DNA from 2 places in the Pullulanibacillus sp. KACC 23026 genome. Region 1 is predicted to be linked to the other one. Evidence: predicted binding sites of a transcription regulator. Region 1 holds the regulator's gene; the other holds the start of a gene.
What was found. Region 1 encodes Rex, which represses fermentation and respiration genes when NADH is low (regulators of the CRP and FNR family bind a similar motif). Its sites were predicted from a motif close to TTGTGAAATATTTCACAA; they were not measured.
Positions count from the first base shown of each region.

Region 2: a site for Rex is predicted at 2,094-2,111, ahead of PU629_RS04990 (helical membrane plugin domain-containing protein). Genes of this name have one in related genera too.

Region 1 is NZ_CP119107.1:4,478,843-4,484,270, forward strand. Features, by position in the region: gene map (type I methionyl aminopeptidase) at 138-905, opposite strand; gene tatC (twin-arginine translocase subunit TatC) at 1,370-2,113, opposite strand; gene PU629_RS20780 (twin-arginine translocase TatA/TatE family subunit) at 2,113-2,289, opposite strand; gene PU629_RS20785 (redox-sensing transcriptional repressor Rex) at 2,291-2,938, opposite strand; gene moaC (cyclic pyranopterin monophosphate synthase MoaC) at 2,957-3,442, opposite strand; gene PU629_RS20795 (ABC transporter ATP-binding protein) at 4,004-5,428, shown strand, end outside.
Region 2 is NZ_CP119107.1:1,140,964-1,146,391, reverse strand. Features, by position in the region: gene PU629_RS05005 (NADPH-dependent FMN reductase) at 94-633, opposite strand; gene PU629_RS05000 (YceI family protein) at 797-1,333, opposite strand; gene PU629_RS04995 (winged helix-turn-helix transcriptional regulator) at 1,510-1,833, shown strand; gene PU629_RS04990 (helical membrane plugin domain-containing protein) at 2,242-2,652, shown strand; gene PU629_RS04985 (NAD(P)/FAD-dependent oxidoreductase) at 2,693-3,874, shown strand; partial or broken gene PU629_RS04980 (oxidoreductase) at 3,980-4,291, shown strand; gene PU629_RS04975 (LLM class flavin-dependent oxidoreductase) at 4,357-5,373, opposite strand.

The DNA of each region.
Region 1 (5,428 bases):
ATAAAATGTATTGTTCGGAATTTAAGTCAGTTAGTTTAGTTTTGTACCAGCCTCTTAGTTGGTTTTATTTAGTTGCAGCGAGCCCGTTGCTTGATTTCCTTCATGATTGGGCTTAAGTAGTAAAAAAACGCCTTCTCTTAAAGAGAAAACGTTTCGTCATCTTGCAAGGTAAGAATCACAGGGCCGTCCTTAGTAATGGCAATCGTATGCTCAAACTGGGCAGAGAGTGAGCCGTCAACAGTGCGTGCGGTCCAACCGTTGTCGTCCATTTTGGATCGCCAATCCCCACTATTAATCATCGGTTCAATTGTAATGACCATTCCCTCTTTTAAGCGCAGACCTTTTCCAGGTAAACCGTAATGCGGCACTTGGGGTTCTTCATGAATCGTCGGTCCAATACCGTGTCCTACAAAATCTCGAACCACACTGAAGCCTTCTCCTTCTGCATAGGCTTGGATGGCATGACCGATATCGCCAATCCGATTGCCAATAACCGCTTCACGAATCCCTTTATAAAGAGATTCCTTTGTTACGTCCAAAAGCCTCTGCGTTTCAGCTGGAACCTCTCCGACTGCATAACTCCAAGCGGAATCGGCAAGAAATCCATCTAAGTTAACAACCATATCAATCGTAACGATATCGCCATTTTTCAAAGGCGTTGATCTTGGAAACCCATGGCAGATTTCATCATTTATAGATGCACAAGTGGCGAACTGATAGCCATTGAAGCCTTTTTGCTCTGGGGTTGCCCCGTTCTTAGCCAAATACCGATCAACAAATTCTTCTATTGCTTGCGTGGTGATGCCTGGTTTGATCATTTTTTTGATTTCTTTATGAACGCTTGCAAGCAAGACGCCTGCTTCCCTCATCTTCTCTATTTCATTTGCTGACTTTAATTGAATCATGTCAGACCTCCTATTCTCTGCAATGCTTCCTGAACGTTCACAGCTAACCGCCATCCCTAAACTATATGGAGATTTCTTCGCTAATACTCAAGATTAAAGCAGTCTATTCTTTGTTCATCGTATATGTGAAACGCTACCCTCTTATCATACCAATTATAGTCACCCAGGCTCAAATAATTATGAGCGAAAGGACTGGCAGAATCGAAAATAATTAAAACGGCGCTCCCCTCTTTGGGTGCGGTTCTCCTCGTCAGCTGTAACGAGCCTACTACTTGAAAGCCCATCATGAATTTGTCATCTTTGGATAGTTGTTCGTGCTGGCTTGCGCAAAATCTCTATCTTTAATCAAGGATTTTTAGCACAGCTGACAAGTCAAGATTTGGGAATTTATGCCCATGTGTCCTTTAGAAATAGAAAAGATCCAAAAAGTGGTGTCACCTTATTAAAAAAAATAAAAACCACGATCAGGATTCATCGTGGCTAGCCATTCGTTTTAATGATTGATTAAATGTATATCTCGATATAAGAACGCTTATTTCGTACAAAATTACTAGCGGCACCATGACGATCAACTGTGACATAACGTCTGGCGGGGTGATTAACCCTGCAACAACGAGCAAAACAAAATAAGCATATTTTCTTATTTTAGTAAGAAAAAAAGGTGTAATAATACCGAGACGTGTTAAAAACATCACCAATACGGGCAGCTCGAATACAAGGCCAAACGGCAGCGTAATCTGAATTAAAAAATGAAAATATTCATTGATCCCGATGACGCTTGTAATATGTAAAGAACTGCTGAGCGTTCCCATGAAATGCAGCACATAAGGGAACAATACATAAAATGAAAAAGCCACACCTGCTAAGAAAAGAACGATCATAATGGGAATGTAAGATAAAGTAACCCGGCGCTCGTTTTTATAAAGCCCAGGGCTCACAAATGCCCACAACTGGTAAAGGAGGAGCGGCGAAACTAATATAATTCCAATAACAAAGGCCATTTGCATGTAAATATTAAAGGGATCGGTCACCCGAAAATAATTCATTTGAATATGATCGGCAGCTTTAATGTGCTGAAGATAGATGATCAGCGGCTTTGCCAAGAAAAAACCAATGCCAAAAGAGACAGCGAAACCGATGGCGCTTACAATCAACCGTTTCCTGAGCTCTTCAAGGTGTTCGGTCACACTCATAGAAGTATCTTGCATCAGCGATCATCCTGCTTCTCTTTTACGTCATCTTCATCGACAATCCCTTTAGTTGCATTACGAAATTCACGCAGCGTATTTCCAGCTGCCTTTCCGAATTCAGGAAGTTTTTTTGGTCCAAATATAATAAGAGCTACGATCGCAATTAAAGCAATACTGCCCGCACCAAGACCCATATTAGTCACCTCCCTCGTCATCAATAGGATAATTCTTTAAGAAATAAATTAAAGTTTGAAGTTCAACCGCCAGATCAATATGATGAATACGGATTCGATCAGGTAAAGATAATCGGACAGGTGTGAAGTTAAGTACGCCAGTCACTCCCGTTCGGAGGAGCTGGTCTGCCACTTTTTGGGCCGCCTCTTGTGGAACGGTAAGAATAGCGACTTGAATATCGTCCAAGTTATCCGTTTTTAACTGATCGACATGACGGATGGGTGTTCCGCCTATTAAGGTCCCAACTTTATTATAATCGGTATCATAAGCGACTACAATTTTAGAATTGTTATTTTTCAAAAAATTATATTTGAGTAGGGCTGTTCCTAAGTTTCCAACCCCAATCAGCATTACCTTTGTCAGCTCGTCCTGGTCAAGCTTTCCACGAAGAAAGGTTAAAAGTCTTTCTACATTGTAGCCATAGCCCTTCTTCCCCAGGGCACCAAGGTAAGAAAGATCACGGCGAATGGTTGCCGAATCAATCTTGACCAGTTCACTTAACTCCGAAGATGAAATCCGCCGTCTCCCCGACTCAGACAAATGCTGCAAAAACCGATAATAAAGCGGCAGGCGCTTTGCGGTTGCCTGAGGAATTTTCTCTTGTACCATGTTCTACCTCCCGGCAATTTAATTGGTTTCTCTCTGATAATCGCCGCTTTTTCCCCCTGATTTACTTTGAAGATAAGTCGGACCAATCACCATGCTTTTATCAAGTGCTTTACACATGTCATAAATTGTAAGGGCCGCTGTGGTTGCAGCCGTAAGGGCCTCCATTTCCACACCCGTTGCCCCCTTGTTTTTCACAGTCGCTTCAATCCGGAGTAAATATGCCTCCTTGTCATCCCAATAAAAGAAAAGATCGACCCCTGAAAGCATCAGCGGGTGACACATTGGGATAATCTGTGAGGTGTTCTTCGCTGCCATAATCCCCGCCACCTGTGCAACCGCAAGGACATCCCCTTTTTTGATCGTGCCTTGATTGATTGCTTCATAAATCTCTTGATTCACCTGAATACTTGAGCACGCCACCGCCATACGGCGCGTTTCTTCTTTATCAGAGACATCGACCATTTTGGCCCGTCCCTGTTCATTTATATGCGTTAAATCCGACACTTTTTCCTCTTCCTCTCAACTATATCACGAGTCCCTTGGTCTGTCTTTTCCAATGGCAAGACCAAAGGGTGCTGAAAAAATTTAAATAATTTGGATGCCTTAGACGGCTAGCCTGCACCCAGTAGCATGAGCTTAGATGCAAGTTCCCCGGCGCAAGTCAACACGTAAAAGCCTCTGCATCAATCCGCTCTCAGCAACCATCTGTGCTTATAACCTTTTGCCGAAAGAATGAGGTTATAAGAACTCCTATACGTTTGGCCTTCTTCTATTAAACATTTGTCTATCCACTTACGACAACTTATTGTGCTTATAACCTTTTTTCAAAAGAATGAGGTTATAAGCAAGCCTGCACGAAGCTACCTTCAAGCAAAAGTTATCTATTCAATTTATGTAATTGGCCGCTGCCCCTACGTCTACATGCAAATGCTTCGATGTAAGCTTCCTCGGGGCAATCCCGCACGGCGCTAAGCTTTGAAGATAACTCACAGAGGAACTTCAAGTAGAAGGATTGCCATGGGATTAAAGAATCGGCTAAACTAGTAGAAGCTAGGGGTGATTCCTTTGATTCTATTACAAACTCATCAATTAACAAAATCTTTTGGAACTGATCTTATTTTATCGAATATACACATTGAAGTCCAAACAGGCGAACGCGTGGCTTTGGTCGGGAGAAATGGAAGTGGGAAATCAACACTTCTGAAAATCATCGCTGGACAAATGTCTTATGATTCCGGCCAAATCATGATCCCAAAGGAAACAAGTATTGGTTATCTTGAGCAAAACATGCGCCTGGATTCTAAAAAAACTTTAATGGACGAGCTCAGAGACGCCTTTAAAGAGGTCATCCAGCTTGAACACGAACTTCGCGAACTGGAGTTCAAAATGGCCGAGCCGCTGCCACAAGAAGCGTTTGACCAATTGATGAAGACTTACGACCAAAAACAAACCTATTTTCAAAATAGAGGTGGCTATACGTACCAAGCAGAAATTAACAGTGTTCTGAATGGATTGGGCTTTGGAGATTTTCCTGAGGATACTAAGGTGCACATGCTTTCTGGAGGACAGAAAACTCGCCTCTCACTCGGTCGCCTGCTTTTAACCAAGCCGGATCTCTTAATACTGGACGAGCCGACCAACCACTTGGACATTGATACTTTAACATGGCTGGAAAATTATCTTCAGCATTATCCAGGTGCTATTCTTATTGTCTCACACGACCGTTATTTTCTCGATAAAATCGTTGGAAAGGTCTTTGAGATTTCGAACCATTCCGCCACCAAGTATCACGGCAACTACTCAGCTTATCTGAACCAAAAGGCTCTAGACTTCGAAAGAGACATGCAAGCTTTTGAAAAGCAGCAAAAGGAAGTCGCGAAACTAGAGGACTTTGTTCAGCGTAATATTGCGAGGGCCTCGACAACAAAACGGGCTCAAAGCCGCCGGAAACAGTTGGAGAAGATTACGCTATTGGATCGACCTGGTCAAGAGAAATCAGCTGCTTTTTCATTCCAAATTGAAAAGCAAAGCGGAAATGATGTCCTAATGGTCCAAGATTTGGCGATTGGCTATCCCGACCAACCTGAACCGCTTTCCGCTGGCTTTTCCTTTCAGCTTCATAAGACCGAAAGCGTTGCCTTAGTGGGGCCAAACGGGATCGGAAAGTCAACTCTGTTAAAAACGATTGTGGGCTACTTATCTCAAAAAGCTGGAAACTTCACCTTAGGAACCAATGTGTCGATTGGCTATTATGATCAAGAGCAAGCAACCTTATCTTCTAATAAAACCGTTTTAGCCGAACTTTGGGACGCCTTTCCACTATTACCGGAGAAAGATATTCGCACAGTGCTAGGACAGTTTCTTTTTTCAGGTGAAGATGTTCTGAAAACAACCGGACAGTTAAGCGGTGGAGAAAAAGCACGTGTCGCACTTGCCAAGCTCATGCTTCAAAAAAATAACTTCCTTATTTTGGACGAGCCCACTAACCAC
Region 2 (5,428 bases), 1.5 Mb from region 1:
ATGTTCCGTGTCTAGTCGCAAGCGACATACATTAACCTCCATTCTCTCTGATACCGTAAGAAAGGAGGCTTTATTAGAAGTATTTTTAATGTCTTATTGTTTTATCTGTTTAACAAACTGTGAAAGAACTTTATCAAGAAAAGTTAAAGTGGTTTCATCGACTAGGCGGCCATCTTTCACTTTATCCGCTGCGAAGTTCACGAGCACTTCATTAGTGGCTGCCGGTAAAACTCTTGCTTGGACACCAGGACTTGCAAGAATATCACGTAAATGAGCCTGTGCCCGAATCGTCCCAAAGGCTGTTGGTGAAGCCCCAACGGCCATGACCGGCTTATTAATGAGCACTTTATCAACTCGTGAGCACCAATCGATCGCATTCTTAAGTACTCCAGGTATGGACCAATTGTATTCCGGTGTAACAATGATGACACCGTCTGCTTCAGCCACTTGTTGTTTGAATGAAGTCACGGACTCTGGCGGATGATTCTCATCATCTTGATTATAAAGAGGAAGCCCGCCCAAATCCGCTATCTCGATATCAAGTTCTTTGCGATAACGCTCGCGAATCGTCTCTGCCACCGAACGGTTGATGGATTCTTTCCTTAAACTTCCTAAGAGGACAACCATTTTCATTGATTCCACACCTTCCCATCCCTATATTTACATTAGACTAGCCGGACAACCATTTTCCATATAGAAAAAGAGGCAATCCTCTTAAAGCAAGCCCCAAACTCTTTCTTTAAAATCAACTTGAAAGAGAATGAGACCTTCCTTCTAAAGGATAACCTCGACTAAATTATTCAGCTGCTTTTGTTGCTTCAATTTCAACGGCGATTTTAACCTCGTCACCGACTAGAACACCACCGGTTTCAAGTGCAGCGTTCCAAGAAATGCCGAAATCACTGCGGTTAATTTTACCTGTTGCTGTAAAACCAGCTACTTCTTGTCCCCAAGGATTTTTCCCTTCGCCTTCAAATGTTGCATCAAATGTCACCGACTTAGTAACGCCCTTTAAAGTGAGGTCACCCGTTACAGCGTACTCATTGTCACCTGTTTTAACAATATTAGTTGCCTTAAATGTCATGTATGGGTATTTTTCTTTTTCAAAAAGATCAGCTGATTTCAAGTGAGCATCACGGTCCGCATTACGCGTATTGATGCTGTCGATATCCACCTTGAATTCAATTTCAGCAGTGGTCAAATCTTGGGGATCTGCGATTAATTTTGCTTCATAAACATCGAAGTTCCCTCTTACCTTCGAAACCATCATGTGCTTGACGGTAAATTCAAGAGAGCTGTGTGAAAGATCTACGTTCCATACTTGTTTAGTCATATTAGGTATGCCTCCAATTTTTATACTCACTTACTTTATTTAAGTTGATAACCGAAGTATAGTATACTAAAATTAATAAGTCAATCACTTTCATTTACTTTTTTAAGTAAGCGAAGACGCGTTTCACATGGGAATAATTATGATATAATAACAGTAAGATCAAATGGGGTGATACCATGGACATTAAATTATGCCCAAAATTTGAAACAGCTTTTGAGCTTTTAGGTAAACGATGGACTGGCTTAATTATCAATGCTTTACTCGCAGGCTGCCATCGCTTTGGAGATATTTCTGAAATGATTCCCCAGATGAGTGACCGCATGCTCGTTGAACGTCTGAAGGAACTTGAGGCCTCCGGTATTGTTGTTCGGACCGTTTATCCTGAAACACCAGTTCGAATTGAATATGAATTAACCGACAAAGGCAAGGACCTTCATTTTGTCATGGAACAAGTTCAACAATGGGCGGATAAATGGGTAGAGGTCCCCCATCACTCCTAACCATACACGATTAAAAGACACTTCTTTCAAGTGTCTTTTTTATTTACTTATTAAAGCATTGAACAGACATATTAAATGAAACAACGGAGAAACTAATAACATCACTAAATGGAAACAACTAAAAAAGCAAAGATTTTTTCTGAAAAATCTTTATTATACAAAAAACACAATTTAAGTGCTCTTACACGAAAAAAGTGGTATTCTTGTATAGGATAAATAAGAGGGTACTTACACCTCATCTCTTTTTTTGCAAAAAAAGAATGTGAAATACTGAGCAACTTGTTTTTTTGCAGAAGAATGTGAACGATTGAACGAATTATCAAAGACCGGTCATCTGTCACCCTTCTCGTGCACTTATTATTTTTCTGCCAGACAAATGACAGGTCTAAAGAAAAGGAGACTACGGTTATGTCAGAAAACACTCAAGTTCAAACCGCTGAGGCTGCAAAACTCGATGTGATTGACCAGCTTTTAAAGCCTGAAGTACAAGAATCTTTGACAACACTTGTCGACAATCTTCCTAAATTAACAGAATTAGTCACGCTTATGACAAGTTCCTACGATGTTGTAAAATCCTTAGCAACCGACGAAGTTCTTAAGAATGACACGGTTGGGGCGATTACAGAAGTGCTTCACCCAGTAACGGATTCCGTAAAGAAAATGGCAGCTACTGCTATTGAAGCGAAAGATCAGGCTGAAGCAAGCCACGAAACAATTGGTTTATTTGGACTACTAAGGATTATTAAAGATCCACAAATCCAAAAAGTGTTCCGTTTCTTGAACGCCTACTTAGAAATTTCCAATCGTAAAGAAAAGTAATTTAATTTGAACTTATTTCTTAAAGGACGGAGGATTCATTATGTCAAAACATATCGTCATCTTAGGCGCAGGTTATGGCGGCCTTCTTACAGCGTTGACAGCTCGCAATTATTTAAGCCAAGAAGATGCCTATATTACAGTTGTTAACCAATATCCAACTCATCAAATTATTACAGAATTACATCGCCTGGCAGCTGGAAATGTTACAGAACAAGCTGTAACTTTACCATTAGAAAAACTATTCAAAGGCAAAAACATCGATCTTAAGATCGCAACGGTTGCTTCTTTTGATGTTGAAAAGAAAAGCATTACTTTAAATGACCAATCTACTTTAAGCTACGATTATCTTGTTGTAGGTCTCGGAAGCACGACCGCTTACTTTGGTATCCCTGGTCTTGAAGAAAACAGCTTTGTCCTTAAATCTGCTGAAGATGCCTTAAATATTCAAAAGCATGTTGAGAACCGCATCCGTGCGTACTCTGAAACAGGCAACAAAGCTGATGCCACCATTCTTATCGGCGGCGGCGGTTTAACAGGAATCGAGCTTGTTGGTGAGCTTGCTGACATTCTTCCAGGGCTTTGCAAAAAATATGGCGTTAAATATGAAGACATCAATCTTTCTCTTGTTGAAGCAGGTCCTAAGGTTCTTCCTGTATTACCAGATAACCTTATCGAGCGCGCAACAGAAAGCCTTGCTAAACGTGGGGTTAACTTCATCACAGGCGTTCCTGTAACGAATGTGGAAGGCAATGTAGTTGACCTTAAAAACGGTGAGAAAATCGAAACTAACACATTTGTATGGACCGGCGGTGTTCAAGGTCACCCGCTTGTTGGCCAATCCGGTCTAGAAGTGAATCGCGGTCGTGCGACTGTAAATGAACACCTTCAATCGACTTCTCACAAGAACGTATTTGTTGTTGGTGACAGCGCCGTTGCCTTCCCTAAAGAAGGCGAACGTCCATATGCTCCAACCGCTCAAAACTCATGGCAAATGGGCGAGCTCGTTGGCTACAACTTATTTGCTCTTATCAATGATAAGCCAATGGATGAGTTTAACCCAGTTGATTCTGGTACACTTGCAAGCCTTGGCCGTAAAGATGGGGTCGCTATTATTGGCGGACACAAAACACCGCTTAAAGGCTTCCCAGCAACCATGATGAAAGAAGCAAGTAACCTCCGTTACCTCTCACACATCAATGGTCTCTTTACCTTAGCTTATTAATCAATAACCAAAAGCCCTGTTGCATAACCTGCAACAGGGCTTTTTTTATTCGTATGTACACCTTTTCCATTTTCAAAATTGGAGAGAGGCGACAACCATGACGAAGACACGCTCGCAGCTGTTTTAAGTAAACTTCATTATAATGGTGTTGCAGCGGTTAGCGGGCTTACTGGTGGAACAAGTGTCCCAGCCACTGTCTTCCCTTTTATCCTAAGAGGCGTTCGTCTCATAGGCATTGACTCTGTTTTTTGTCCAATGGAAGAACGTGCCCCTCTTTGGTCACGAATGGCCACTGATCTTAAACCAGAGTACCTAGAATCAACGCTTCACCGCGAAATCACGCTCGACGACTTACTAGATGCCTTGCCCCTTCTATTGAAAGGCCAAGCAAAAGGGCGCACAATTGTTAAATTATAATAAGGAAACGTAAAAAGGACTGTCTCCTATGAAAATAGGTTAGACAGTCCCCTTTAATTTAAGTGTTAGTTCCACTGTTCTGCGACGATTTGGTAGGACTTAATTCGCGCTTCTTGGTCATAGATGTTTGAGGCAATGATGATTTCGTCGACTTGCGCTTCTTTAGTGAATTTTTCAAGCTTGTCATGTATCGTTTCCGGACCGCCAACAAATGTATATTGAAGCTGTTCTCGAACATGGGCTTCTTCTATCGGGTTCCAGTGCTCAGCCATGTTTTCAACAGGAGGCTGGAGCAGGCTCCGTGAACCACGAATAATTCCGAGGAATGATTGGTAAAGTGAGGAAGCGAGATACTCCGCCTTTTCATCCGTTTCCGCTGCAATGACATTGACACCTGCCATGACATAAGGCTTCTCCAAATAAGCAGAAGGTGTAAAATGATGGCGGTAGAGATAGAGGGCATCACTCAACTGCTGGGGAGCAAAATGACTGGCAAAAGCAAATGGCAAGCCAAGCATTCCAGCTAATTGAGCACTAAAAGTACTAGAGCCAAGCAGCCAGATTGGCACATGAAGTCCTTCACCAGGAATCGCTCTAACTCGTGCTCCTTCAGTCTCCGGTTTAAAATAGCTAATCAATTCCTGGACATTATCAGGGAAATCATTCACTGAACCTCTTAAGTCTCTTCTAAGCGCCATTGACGTCAATTGGTCGGTTCCAGGTGCCCTGCCTAAACCAAGATCAATACGGCCTGGATAAAGTGACTCAAGTGTGCCAAATTGTTCTGCCACTATCAGAGGAGCATGATTGGGAAGCATAATGCCCCCTGAACCGACTCGAATCGTCTTTGTCCCCCCTGCCAAATAGCCAATAAGAACAGCCGTTGCCGAGCTCGCAATACCCGGCATATTATGATGCTCAGCCACCCAGTAACGTGTATAACCAGATTGTTCCGTTGCTTGAGCTAAATTCAGGCTATTGTGTAAAGCATCCCGTGCCGTCTGCCCTGACAAAATGGGCGCAAGATCAAGGACAGAACGTTTTATAGTCTTTAATGATGTGTTGGACTGATTAGTTGTCATATTTCTAGTTCACCTACAATCAATAAGATAATATCAACTGTTTACATAGGAATAA